Regions from separate parts of the Paenibacillus wenxiniae genome, predicted to be linked through region 2. Evidence: riboswitches for the same ligand, from Rfam matches in the RefSeq annotation. Region 2 holds a riboswitch; each other region holds the start of a gene.

Region 1 (4,366 bases), on a different contig from region 2:
ATGTCGCAGGGAGCGTCCCGCGAAATCATCCTTATTTTCAAACGCAGCGCCTTGCTGGAATAGACCGGATCGACTACGTACATAGTATACGTACAATGATGGTTTGCTGTCCAACAAGATCATCTTGGCATAAACAGATAAAGGAGGCAACCGCATGATTGGAACATGGATGGAAGAAATCAAATCCATGCTGCGCGGCAAGCTGAGCAGTCTGGAATCATCCTTACTCGCTTCAGCTAGCGATGAGGACATTTCGCAAGCCGAGCAGGCGATGAACGTTACGTTCCCAGCACAACTTAAGCAGTTGTATCGACTTCATAATGGGGAATCACATAGCGGTCCCGGTTTGTTTTTTGGACTGCAATTTTTGACGCTTGAAGAAATGGTGAATGAATGGAAAATATGGTCGGATTTGCAGGAGGAATACGCAGATATGGGCGACCATTATTCAATTCCTGCCGATTGGATTAAGGAGCAGTATATCAATCGGCAGTGGATTCCATTTTGTCATGATGGCGGTGGGAATCACCTGGGCATCGATCTTGATCCAGGTCCAGACGGTATCGTCGGTCAGGTGATCAATTTTGGTCGTGATGAAGAAACGAAATTCGTCATTGCTCGTGATATCGAACAATTTATTCATTTTATGCATCATACGATCCATACAGGCAATTATACAGTCGTGCAGGAAGAAGGAACGAGCTACTGGATGTATGGACGTCATGAACAAGCTCGTTTGCTTTGTGACGCGCAGGAGTATGCATTTGGTGCAGAATGGGATACCGCCAGCAAGCAGCTGTCTGTGGAAGAACTGGCAGCCTGGGAAGCCGGGTTACCACATCCGTGGCGAGAATGGATGGAGCAGGATTACGGTTCAGCCCAGCAATTTACAAGCTTATATCAGCTCTATTTGCCCAATAAACAGATTAGCGATATTAGCCCACTTGCAGCGTGTACACAGCTACGCGAGTTAAGTCTGTCTCGCAATGTAGTCGATGATCTAACACCGCTAGCTCATTGTCGTGAGCTGAAAAAGCTATATGTGCTGGACAATCCAGTCGCAGACCTAAGACCACTGGCACAATTGCCTTATTTACGCCAGTTGAATATTAGCGATACCCGTGTGGCTTCGCTGGAACCACTCGCTCATCTACAACGTCTGGTTGAGCTGGAGTGCGAGCGGATTCCAGCAACAGATTATACACCGTTGCTTCATATCCCAACGTTGGAATGTCTGACCATCTCTACTCCCGATGCGGAGCAGGCTGTCGTTATGAGCCAGTTAAAGCAGCTGAAGCAATTGACTATAATCGATGCACAGCAGTGGGGCGAACAACAGTGGGCAGCACTTGCTAACCTGTCACTCGTATCGCTGACCGTTACAGGGGTTCGCTGGAGCGATATGCGCTATATAAGTCATTTTACTTATCTAAAAAGCTTGACGCTGGCTAATGTTGAAGTGAACGATATTTCGGGACTCTCTTCCTTACCTGCTTTGCAAAAGCTTAAGCTAGCAGGCGATAATATGATCGCGAATCCTGAAGCAATCGCACAGTGTAGTGCCTTGTCTTCTTTTACAGGAAATGAGAACGATGTAGAGTTGCTACAGGCAGCGTTTAAGCAACCTGTGAGTTTCTCGATCCAGTATGATCGACGTTATACGATGTAAATAATAGCCCGTCCGGCGTATGAGCGGACGGGTTTTATATGATGGAAAATGCAAATAAAATAAATGCACATTGCACACAAACCAGATGAATAATCTATACGCAATAACGTCTTTTTCGATCGTGAGTATCGTTAGATTAATATTAGCGCTGACCGTACATAGCAGCACAATAGCAGGTATTTACTATCGATAATGATGTGCTGACAAATACTCGGATCGCCTCGTTTTTGCAAATGTGAATAATGACATATCGATTTGCGAAACTGGATGAAAAGCTAGATGAAAATGGTGAAATGTAATGTAAAATCTAAGCTGATGAGCGATATAGGGAGTAAAAAAGAGCTTGAGGGAGGTATCCCTCGTCTGCATTTTCAAAAGAGAAAGCTGTGGGAAATCACGGCTTTTTTTGCCTTTTTGATCTGCTTTACACTTCGGAATTACAGGAGTAATATACATTTCAGGATTTAGAGATTTGCGCTTGCAACGACTTCTACTATGCTGGTAGAACCGCATAACAGCAGGAAAGCACAGCGGTGCTAAGCCAGACTGTTCCGGCGATCCGTCCAGCAGGAAGCGTGAAGATGCAAATCGGTATTTGTCCAGATCAAACAATTGAATTTCAGAAGTTTCTTGTTCTTATTGCTGAGTTTCCGGTTATCGCCGGAAAACGGGGGAACCAATTCGCAGCATGTCAAAGGTGTGAGAGCCGATGACCGTCTGCATGGGGTGAATCCGTCAGCACCGGTAACCATGGGACCGGCGCTGATGGTAGGGCGACTCTCACCGCCCGAATCCGACAGCTAACCTCGTAAGCGCAGGTCGGGAGAGGAGTGCAGAACTTGTGCCATCATGACACAGGGTATACACGCTCTGTGTTTTCTTATGCCCTGTTAACGCTCATCAGCTTCTGAAGTCAGACGAAATGGACGGAATATAGTATTGCAATGGCAGTGCACGCACGATACGAATGGAACGATACATGTACTTTTTGAAACGGTAGAAGTCGATTTGGCCGTTATGTCATGTGACACCTGGACAGTATGAATATGTACGCTCAAACTGCTGAACGCTGTACAATTACGGGCAATACGATGATAGATTCGTTTTCGCTCTGCTTATGCGATTTTCGCTGTATGGATTTAATCTTTGCTCTTTTACATGTACGCTTAATTTCCTGTTGGTTCGTGCTTACGTACCGCATACAGGAAAGCGGGGGAACCAATCGTCAGAACTAGCTTGGAGCAAGCGGTCTGACACGGGGTGAATTCCGGCATCGCCGGAACGGGCAATCTTCCAGCCCGAACCCGACAGCTAACCTCGTCAGCGATTCAGGAAGAACTTATATCCGGCTTACGTCATTCTGGTCTACACATATCGATGTGTCTGATCGGTTACACACGGAAGAAGCCCGGTGAAAAGTTCGATTTTTACCGAGGCTTCTTTTTTTGCGCCTAATTTCGCTTTTATTGACGCAAAATCGTTCGATTGGCAACTTGAACATTATCTACCATCAAATTTAATCTTACGCATGTTCATGCTGAAGGGGAAAGAAATCATGTTGGATATTTTAATGATTGTGCTCATTTTACTCATTGCATTCGCGCTTGGCGGACTGGGCATCTGGTCATCCAGAGTGATCGGAGAGCGAGGGAAAGAACAATGATCTGGCTATTATGGCTTATAATTGCAGGCTTGCTAGTGTACTTGTGTTATGCCCTGATCTATCCGGAAAAATTTTAAACAGGCAGGAGAGAGTGAGTGAGTATGTTCGCATATATCGGAGTTGCCTTAACTTTATTAATTGCGCTATTGCTGGCGCGTCCAATGGGTGCTTATATCGCCCGTGCATTTGATTATACACCGGGAAAGCTGGATCGTTTCTTCGGTCCACTGGAAAAGATCATGTATAAGCTGGGTGGTATCCGGCAAAATAATCAGACATGGAAGCAATATGTTGTCGCTTTACTTGTCAGCAATACGGTTATGGCATTGATCGTATATGTCATTTTCCGTTTACAGGATAAGTTGCCGCTGAATCCAGCAGGCATTCCAGCGATGAGTCCAGAGCTGGCATTTAATACAGCGATTAGCTTTTTGACGAATACGAACTTACAGCATTATAGCGGTGAAAGCGGATTGTCGCTGTTCTCGCAAATGTCTGCCATTGTGTTCATGATGTTTGTCTCACCGGCAACAGGGATTGCCGCAGCGATTGCGTTTATGCGTGGTCTTGCCGGAAAGCCAATGGGAAACTTTTTCGTCGATCTGGTGCGGGCGATTACACGTATTTTGCTGCCATTGTGCGTTGTTGCTGCCCTGATCTTCATTAGTCAGGGGGTTCCGCAGACGTTACAAACGTCTGTAACAGCCACTACATTAGAAGGCACCCAGCAACAGATTGGCATGGGACCGCTCGGCAGCTTTGTTGCTATTAAGGAAATGGGTAATAACGGCGGTGGATTTTTCGGCGCTAACTCGGCGCATCCATTTGAGAATCCTGATGCCATTAGCAATATGCTACAAATGATTCTGATGTTGCTCGTACCGATCTCGCTTCCATTCACGTATGGGCGTATCGTTGGTAATCCGAAGCAAGGACGGGTGCTGTTTGTATCGATGGCAATCATGTTCTTGATTATGCTCAGTTCGTCGCTCTATGCAGAGCATCAAGGGAACCCTCTGATCAATGAGCTTGGA
Region 2 (4,366 bases):
ATGGATAGCCAAGACGGGACAGTTGTTGCTCCAATTCGCCTTTGATCCGCGAATAGAAGATGCGTGAGTTGGCATCGGCACCCATCGCGCTAATGAGTAGGAAATGCTCGGCTCCTTGCTGACGGGCAAGTTCAGCCAGACGGAGCGGATAGGTCACATCGATCTGGTACATGCGTTCCTGGCTCCCTGCTTTTTTGATCGTGGTGCCGAGGCAGCAATACACATCGGTTGCGTGCCATGTCCCTGCCTGCTGCTCCAGATGATCGTAGTCGGTGACAATCTGTTCGACTTGCGGATAGGGTTGCCAGTGCGCTACGGTTTGACGGACGAGTATTCGGATGCGGTCATATGTCTGCTCATGGACGAGGATGTCGACGAGTGAGCGTCCGACCAGACCGGTGGCGCCTGCGACCAATGCTATGCGTTCTGTCATCTTATGTATTCCCTCCTTCCGCTTCTACTTATCGCTATCATTAGACGGTGTAGTGGATGGAGTGTACGCGATATTATCGCTCCATCCTACCAATTCGCTGGATTACTTTAGCTGGATTACTTTATTTGAAGCTATAAGGCTTCTACTCGATGTAGCTCATCTATAGTCACTTTATCTATCCATATCCGTACCCTATCCATAGATCGCTTTGTTCATTTATCGTATAGCCATATTTTTATCGTTTATCCGCATATCATTTATTCGCACTTTTATACTTTATTCGTACCTGACGTATCCTCTAAACTTGTATACCCGAATGCGCAAATGCTACGTCATTCGGGTGTCGGGTATCAAACTGTGGTGTTGCTCAGAGCAAAAAGGCGACACTGCCGCCATTTGTATGCACAATATGATTGGCACCGAGTCCTCTGTAGATCATGCGCGAATTGCTGCTTTCGGTAATCACATAGATCGGTTCGCTCGTCCATGTCCGGCACATTTGAATATACCGGCAGCAGAGCGGCAGGCTGCGTTCAAACAGATACACTTTGCCGACAGCGAGCTGCGGAATCGTCCATTCCTCCTGACGCTGTGTATCAAGTAGCAGCACATGAGTTACACCCATTCGTTCTAGTTTTACTTTTTCTGCATAACTATTTACGATCGCGGCAAAGGCAATGCCTTTCACTTTAAGCAGCTGCATAAACTGCTCTCCTGCACGCGTCGCTGGAGATACCAGTACATACTCCTTAGGCAACTCCGATTCCTGCTCCAACTCCATCTCTTTCTCCTCCAATTGTGTGAAGGCAAACAAAAAAGAAGCTGCACAAGAGGTTTCCTCGCCAGCTTCTCAGGCAATCCGCACACAGACAGAGCTGTGCTTACCGGATGTCATGATCATTGTCGCCTCTCTTATATTCAGCTTACGAGGTTAGCTGACGGATTCGGAAGTAAGAGTCTCCCTACGGATGGCAGCCGTTCTTTTGAAACTGCTGCAAACCCGATTCACCCCTGAACAGTCTGTACTTATCGTACTCACTGTTCGCTGGTTCCCCCGCTCCCCGGCTACAGTACATTTACGCTGTGGCTCGGACATTAAGCTGGTTACGGCGCCAATATAGATGTCGTACACCGTAATTTATGAACTTGAGACGAATCATACTCTCCTGTCATAGCAAAGTAAAGACGAGCCGTTTCGCATTTGCTGTCAATTTGACTAATACGAGCACTAAAGAGCATATTTTTCTTCCATTTTCGCTTGCTTACGCCATATTATGCAGAAATACTAGCTTTTTATCTAAACAAGAGCAAAACCGAGCATTATGGCTATAACGGCACGAATGGATGGAATGAATCCGATTACATGCATCGCGGCAAGCTCATAGGACAGCGCACCATCTTTACCGGATATTTACGTTCTGTGCAAAATGCCCTATGATGGCTCTCAACTAAACCTCACATTCAAAGGAGTGTATGTACGTATGTTATCTGCTGTTGCTCCACTGATTCAGTCTGTTGCCTGCCCGGAATCGTTTATGGATGAGGCACGTATTCATCGGATGGAACTGTTTCTGTACGATCAGGCCAAGCTCGCCTTACCCGCATCCTACCGTCCTCTACATTGCGGCTTGCTGCGCCTATCTGGCAACGGGGCTACGGGCTGGGCAGAGTTTGAGTTTTCCGATGGATCGGCACATCTCGATCTGGTAAAGTGGGGACAAGCATTCCGGCACCTGAAACGGCTGGACGCAGCAGAAGCAATGACATTCATTCGTCAATATGAGCAGCAATGGGGCTTCACACGTACCCATCTGGCTGCTGAAGCGGTAGCCGCATGGCAAAAGGCACTATTGCAAAGCATCTCACCTACACATGTGCCGACCGAGCCGTCAACTTATATGAAAGCATGGACACATTTACCCATGGAACGGGAATTTCTTAGTTATTATTGCCAGTCTTATTATTCTTTTTGAGCGATGCTGGTTAAGTGTCTATAAAGGGCACCTGGCAGCAAGCAAATGGATGATCATGAATCCAGCAGCATCGGCTATCTGCACATTATCGCATGTTGGAAGCCTGTATTACGGATTAAAGGAGCGTTGTTATTGCAATGAGCGGAGAAAAAATTATGGTTGGTGTTCATTACAGTCTAAATGGGGAACGTCTGATTCGGCGCGGTATTCGTCTGGCACAACTGCTGAATGCGCCATTGATTGTACTGAGTGTACTCAGCGAGCCGGTAAGTGAACTGGATATGAATATGCAGCAATACTATAATGCCTGGAAAAAGCTAACCGAAGAAGCAGGCGGTACATTCGTGGTGAAGCTGAACGAGGATCGCGAGCTGGCAGAGGTGATCGCTGATGTCGCGCATCAGCATGAAATCACTCAGCTCATTATCGGTCAATCGGTGCGTTCGTTCTGGGAAGAAATTACGCGCGGTTCGCTCGTCAATGATCTGCTGGAGCATCTGGGCGCAGTCGATCTACATATCGTCGCGGTTCAGCGTATGAAAGCGAATCTGGAAGAAACGCATGAGGATGGCGTGGAAGTCGATGTGATCCGCACACCAAAAGGCTATCAGATTCGCTACGAAACCGATCAGCCGATTGTAGCGGAAGGTGTATTTTTCAAGGAAATGCATACGGATTTTGAAAATGGATTGCTTAAACTGCATATTGATGGGGAATATCAGTATTTGAAGGTGCGGAAAGGGCTACTTATCGATACGGAGCCGCTGGAGCGGATGTTGGAAAAGAGCACGTAGCCACGCAGGTAGGATGCAATGTAGGTTGTAAGGCAGACCGCACTTAGGGAAGGAATAAGGGTGCGGACTCAGGTGGAGCCGCAGGAATCTGTTGGGTTAGAAGATCGCTAACACTGAAGCAGTACGATATTTTGCTTGGCAAAAATCCTTTTCATTGAACCTCGTGTTAGAAGATCGCTAACACTGGAGCAGTGCGATATTTTGCTTGGCAAAAATCCTTTTTCATTGAACCTCGTGTTAGAAGATCGCTAACACTGGAACAGACAACATACTGCATGCTAAACAATCTGCCGCGTGAGTATACGTGGCAGATTGTTCTGTCTCAAAAACTGTAATGCTTTATCGAGTGAGCAGCAAAGTCTGCTATAGAATCTGCTTTATCATTCCAGTATCCTGCCGAGCGTATCCACAATGGATGATGTACGCTATTCATCTGATCCTCCGTTACTGTCACAACTGCAAGCACTTCCTCTTCGCATAGCCAGAAGCGGCTTCCCTGTTCCATCGCTGCCATTGATCCATCGTCCGGTAGCCACATGCTGCCGGTTGTATCCCAATGGTCTGGACTGCGGCTTGCAATATACAGGCGCACGTCATGCTCATCCATGCCTGTCCATAGCTGGGACGGGTTTAGGTAGTGACTCGCTGACTTTTTATGAGGTTCACTGTATCTATTTTCGATCAAGCCTACGCTTGTTGTATCACTTGCTGCATTAAACGCATTTTTCCCTTCGATGAATTGCTCCTTCCATCCGGTTGTGCTAAACCACTGCTGATATGGAAGCTGTGCTGGATTGATCTCCCACTGGATATATACAGGTAGGATCATCATGTATCGCTCCTTTAAATAAGATTGGGTATATAAAAGACGATTATCATCGTTGCTATATTTCAAAATTTCAAAAGTATGTGCAAATACACTGTGATTGAACATGTTGGCTAGCACGGTAAGACAAGCTGCTAACTTGTGAGGCTAACACGCAGTATAGTAAAGTCAACCTACCTGTTAACTAGCGAAGCTCGTGCTCATTACGATAGATCAATCTGTTAACTAAAAAAGCTCATACGCAGCGCGATAGATCCATCTATGAACTAAAAAGCTCATACGCAGCGCGATAGATCCATCCATGAACTAAAAAACTCATACACAGCGCGATAGATCCATC
Region 3 (4,366 bases), on a different contig from region 2:
TCGTCCTGTACTTGTACCGGTGGCTCTTCACGTAGCTTCAGGCGAATGACCGCCGATTCAACATTAGGCTGTGGAATAAACACCGTTTTCGGCACGATACATACAAGCTCAGGTATACAGTAATATTGCACAGCAATGCTCAAGCTGCCATAATCTTTGCCGCCCGGCGCAGCTGCCATACGCTGTGCCACTTCCTTCTGAATCATCACGACGATATTATCCAGCGGCAGCTTCTCTTCCAGCAGCTTCATCAGAATCGGTGTGGTGACATAATACGGCAAATTGGCAACGACACTCACCTTCTCCACTTCCGCAAAATCCTCGCGGAACAGCTCCTGCAAGTCCACCTTAAGCACATCACCATGACGCACATGCACATTGTCGTATGCGCCCAGCGAGTCCCGCAAAATGGGCAGCAGGCGTTGATCAATCTCCACCGCGGTCACATTGTGCGCCTGACGTGCCAGACGCTCTGTTAATGCACCGATTCCCGGTCCGATTTCTAATGCACCCCGTTGTTCATTCAAATCGGCTGCATCGACAATTTTATTCAAAATATTACTATCGATCAAAAAGTTCTGTCCCAGACTCTTTTTAAACGAAAAGCCATGTTTATTAATAATCTCCTTCGTCCGTCCCGGCGTAGCGATATCGTGTCTGTCATTCATTGGATTGCTGTTCCTCCGCTTCAAGTTGTGAAAGTGCTGCCGCGAATTCTTCACGGGTGATCCCAAATATACGCAGCCGTTTATAAAACTGCTTGCCGTTGCCATAACCGATCCCGAGCAGATTGCCCATTTTCATCCGGCGTGCCGCAGCCTGTTTATGAATAACGAGTCCGGTCGTGATCAGATCATCCCAGTCGATCAGTGTTTCTGCTTCTGGCATTTCGGTATGCACACGCGCCAGAGCAGCTCGAATCGATTCAGGCGAGGCATTTTCCACACCGATATCGCCTTTTAGCGTCGCTTCGCTTTCCGGTATAAAGGCATGCTTACAGCCCGGAACCTTTTGCGAGACGATTTTACGTATCCGCTCTCCGGCATGATCCGGATCGGTCAAAATAATAACGCCTCTGCGCTCCTGTGCCAAACGTACACGACGAATAACGTGCGGCCCGATCGCCGAGCCACCGGTTTCGATCGTATCGGCTTCCACTGCACGCTTGATCGCTACCGTATCATCCCGTCCCTCTACAACAATGACTTCTTTAATCAATGGATGGTACGCTTCCCTTCTGGATCGGGGGCATACAGATCCCTTTTCCCCTCGATCGTATTCATATTGTCCTTAGTATAACAAAACAACAAACAAAAAGAAGGGGAATCATCCCCTTCTCCGGTTGGTTCATATACGCTCGTGGTTAATAATGCTTATATCCTATAACAGTCCTGCCAGCACAGGCAACCGATTTGTACCGTGATCTTACGGCTTTACCGGACCGATCACATAGACCGTATAACCGGTCTTGCGTCCGAATGCTCTTGCCTGGCTCAGGCTATCAATATATACGTCAATCTTATTGCCGTTAATGGCGCTGCCGGTATCTTCCGCACGGCGGTAGCCGATGCCTTCGATGTATACCCACCATCCCATTGGGATGACGCTAGGATCTACAGCAATCGTGCGTCCTTCTGTCACTCGCGTGCCAGATGCAGTACGTGTACCCAGCCCTGGTTCCTGAGAGGAGTAGGCGGTCAGCATCACATTATTTAATACTTTGGCATAAGAGAAGTTTTTGTCGGAATCGGAACTGGACGAGTCCGAGCTAACCGATTCGCTCACTACTACAGCTTTCGGTTCCTCTTTTTTCGTACCAATCGCTACGATTTTGTCTTTCACTTCAGCGGTGGTCTTTTTCTTGACCATTTGCTTGGAGACGAATTCGCCGTCTTCAAACACTTTTTCGATATACTGGACTACTTTACCATTTTGACCTTCTTGAATAACTTTGGTTTTGCCTTTTAGCAAATCGCCGTCGTTCTTTTTGATCGTTTGGTAAGGGAGTTCCACGACCTGTTTGCTTGTAATCGAAGTGGTTCTCGTTACCCGAATGTCCATATCCGGCTTCACGGCTGCTTCGACAGGGGGGTCCAGTTTATCTCTGGAACCGAGTTTGATGTTAAGCTGATCCAGTGCACTACCAACCGTTTTGGCTGTTGTGTACACCTGTTTGATTTCTCCGTCAGCGCGAAGATTTACAGCAACCGCATGGTTAATGTATACCTTGTCGCCATCCTGGATTGCTCCGTTCATAGACATTGATACTTTATCCTGGGGTGCTACTTGAATATTTTGTTCAGCCAGCAAATCGGATAGCTGTAGCTTATGGGTCTCGACCATTTGAGCTTTGCCATCAATAACGACATAAATATTTTTGCTTGCCTGCATGTACATGAGCCAGAGTGCCATGGCAATAACCACAACAACTGCCAGCGAAGTGAGCAGTACAGAGCGTAGATTTTTTTGCTTCCAACGCAGCGCGTAAGACATGCTGGATGAGCGTGAACCATGGGTTTCTTTGAAAGGAGCAATTCCCACTTCTTCCGTCCTCCTTACATAGTCTCGCCGTCTTGCTATAAAGAAACTGTATAATAGACGCGACTATATCAGAATTTCCACAGGCGTTAAAATGATCACGATGAAATACCAGCGCATTGCGGTACTTCGTTCTAGTTGAAAGATGCCTGCGCCATGGTCAGTCCTAGCGGCATACCGATCCCCGATAGTGAAAACCGGGTCTTCTCTTTTTCACTTACTTCCTTTTGCACAAAACAAAAAAGCCTAGGGAAAAGTGCAAGAGCAACTCTTCCGTGGCTTCCCGACATTGTACGTCCAATGGAAACTTAGAAAATGAGAGGTTGCCTCTGCATCGCTTACGAGGTTAGCTGTCGGGTTCGGATAAGCACTACTGCGTGTAGCTGGTACCCTGTGAGACGTCCTTCGCTCATGGCGCAAGTAGCCTCAATTCACCCCAAAGACCCTGTATTAGGAATCACACAATCTGTCTTCCGGTATTGCTGGTTTAAAGTGAATGAAGACAGCTGTTGGTTCCCCCGTTCTCCTATGTAGGAAACTCAGCGAGACCGAATCATGGAATCTCGTGTATGAACACGAAGATTAAATCACTGATGAAATGATATCCCGAACACAACCTCACTGTAAAGCGAGAGGCAACTCCGTTTTTCTTAAAAAGTAGTTAAAAACTTGTAACATTTCTGCATTTTTTCGTTAAAATTCATTCATATATCGGAATAGCTCGGTTTTTTAGTGGTTTTGCTCTCGATTTCACCGAATGCCAAATAATGCCAACGCATTTTTTGTAGTAATTTCACTAATTTCTTCCAGACTTACCCCTTTAAGCTCGGCGGCTGTCTCTGCGACCAAACGCACATATCCAGACTCATTTCTTTTCCCACGATTAGGATGTGGAGTCAAATAAGGGGAGTCTGTTTCCAACAATAAACGATCCATTGGAACTTGCTTTAGCACCTCTTTTGGCTGCTTCGCATTTTTGAAGGTGATCGGTCCGCCAAACGAAATATGGAAGCCCATATCGAGGCACATTTGCGCCGTTTCCCAGCTGCCAGAAAACGCATGCATAATGCCGCCCACTTCGCTTGCCTTTTCCTCCCGCAAAATCCGAACAATATCTTCATGCGCTTCCCGATTATGAATGACAATCGGCATCTTTAGCTCGCGTGCCAATCCGATTTGTTCCCGCAATACGCGATGTTGAATATCTTTTGGCGATTTATCCCAGTGATAATCCAATCCAATTTCACCGATCGCGACTACTTTTTCATGACTGCATAAAGATGCAATCCATTCCAGATCACCTGGCTGCATCGTGATCGCTTCCACTGGATGCCAGCCGACTGCCGCATAAATAAAATCATATTCCTCTACTAATTGCATCGTCGTCGGAATCGTCTCACGGTCAAATCCGATATTCACCATTCGAGTGACCCCATTATTGTAGGCACGCTCGATCACTTCTTTGCGATCCTCATCAAAATCTTTGGAATCCAAATGTGTATGTGTATCAAATAACATAAGGTACATTCTCCTTTACACGCTTTTTTGCATAATACTTATTTAACTTTTTTATTGGCTTCATACATTTTTTATATTTCAAACTCCATTTGAGCAGGTCCCAGCTTGTCTTCGAAAATGTCCGCTACATGCGGTGACAGCTTGTGTTTTACCCTTTCCAGCTTCTCTTGTGGAAAATACAGATGATACCGGCCACGATGGATACCGCTGATCGATCGCACGATATCGGATACCTCCGATATTTCCTGTACTTTGTTTTGACGATCCAGCAGCAAAATCTGTTTTTCTTTTTTCGGATCACCCGGACGGA

The links. Region 2 has a riboswitch for cyclic di-AMP ahead of AAHF22_RS07770 (MDR/zinc-dependent alcohol dehydrogenase-like family protein). Riboswitches for the same ligand answer to the same signal wherever they lie in the genome.
Region 1: it holds a riboswitch for cyclic di-AMP, as region 2 does, so the genes downstream of both, kdpF (K(+)-transporting ATPase subunit F) here and AAHF22_RS07770 (MDR/zinc-dependent alcohol dehydrogenase-like family protein) in region 2, are expected to answer to the same signal.
Region 3: it holds a riboswitch for cyclic di-AMP, as region 2 does, so the genes downstream of both, AAHF22_RS22420 (resuscitation-promoting factor) here and AAHF22_RS07770 (MDR/zinc-dependent alcohol dehydrogenase-like family protein) in region 2, are expected to answer to the same signal.

Annotation. Positions count from the first base shown of each region.
Region 1 is NZ_JBCGUH010000002.1:196,992-201,357, forward strand. It holds gene AAHF22_RS04045 (DUF4177 domain-containing protein) at 1-63, shown strand, start outside; gene AAHF22_RS04050 (SMI1/KNR4 family protein) at 155-1,669, shown strand; cyclic di-AMP (ydaO/yuaA leader) riboswitch at 2,300-2,499, shown strand; cyclic di-AMP (ydaO/yuaA leader) riboswitch at 2,823-3,010, shown strand; gene kdpF (K(+)-transporting ATPase subunit F) at 3,329-3,409, shown strand; gene kdpA (potassium-transporting ATPase subunit KdpA) at 3,434-4,366, shown strand, end outside.
Region 2 is NZ_JBCGUH010000003.1:413,320-417,685, forward strand. It holds gene AAHF22_RS07765 (oxidoreductase) at 1-433, opposite strand, end outside; gene AAHF22_RS07770 (MDR/zinc-dependent alcohol dehydrogenase-like family protein) at 801-1,214, opposite strand; cyclic di-AMP (ydaO/yuaA leader) riboswitch at 1,338-1,516, opposite strand; gene AAHF22_RS07775 (hypothetical protein) at 1,915-2,406, shown strand; gene AAHF22_RS07780 (universal stress protein) at 2,544-3,200, shown strand; gene AAHF22_RS07785 (hypothetical protein) at 3,523-4,029, opposite strand.
Region 3 is NZ_JBCGUH010000022.1:41,666-46,031, forward strand. It holds gene rsmA (16S rRNA (adenine(1518)-N(6)/adenine(1519)-N(6))-dimethyltransferase RsmA) at 1-668, opposite strand, end outside; gene rnmV (ribonuclease M5) at 661-1,218, opposite strand; gene AAHF22_RS22420 (resuscitation-promoting factor) at 1,426-2,541, opposite strand; cyclic di-AMP (ydaO/yuaA leader) riboswitch at 2,859-3,093, opposite strand; gene AAHF22_RS22425 (TatD family hydrolase) at 3,289-4,056, opposite strand; gene AAHF22_RS22430 (HD domain-containing protein) at 4,128-4,366, opposite strand, start outside.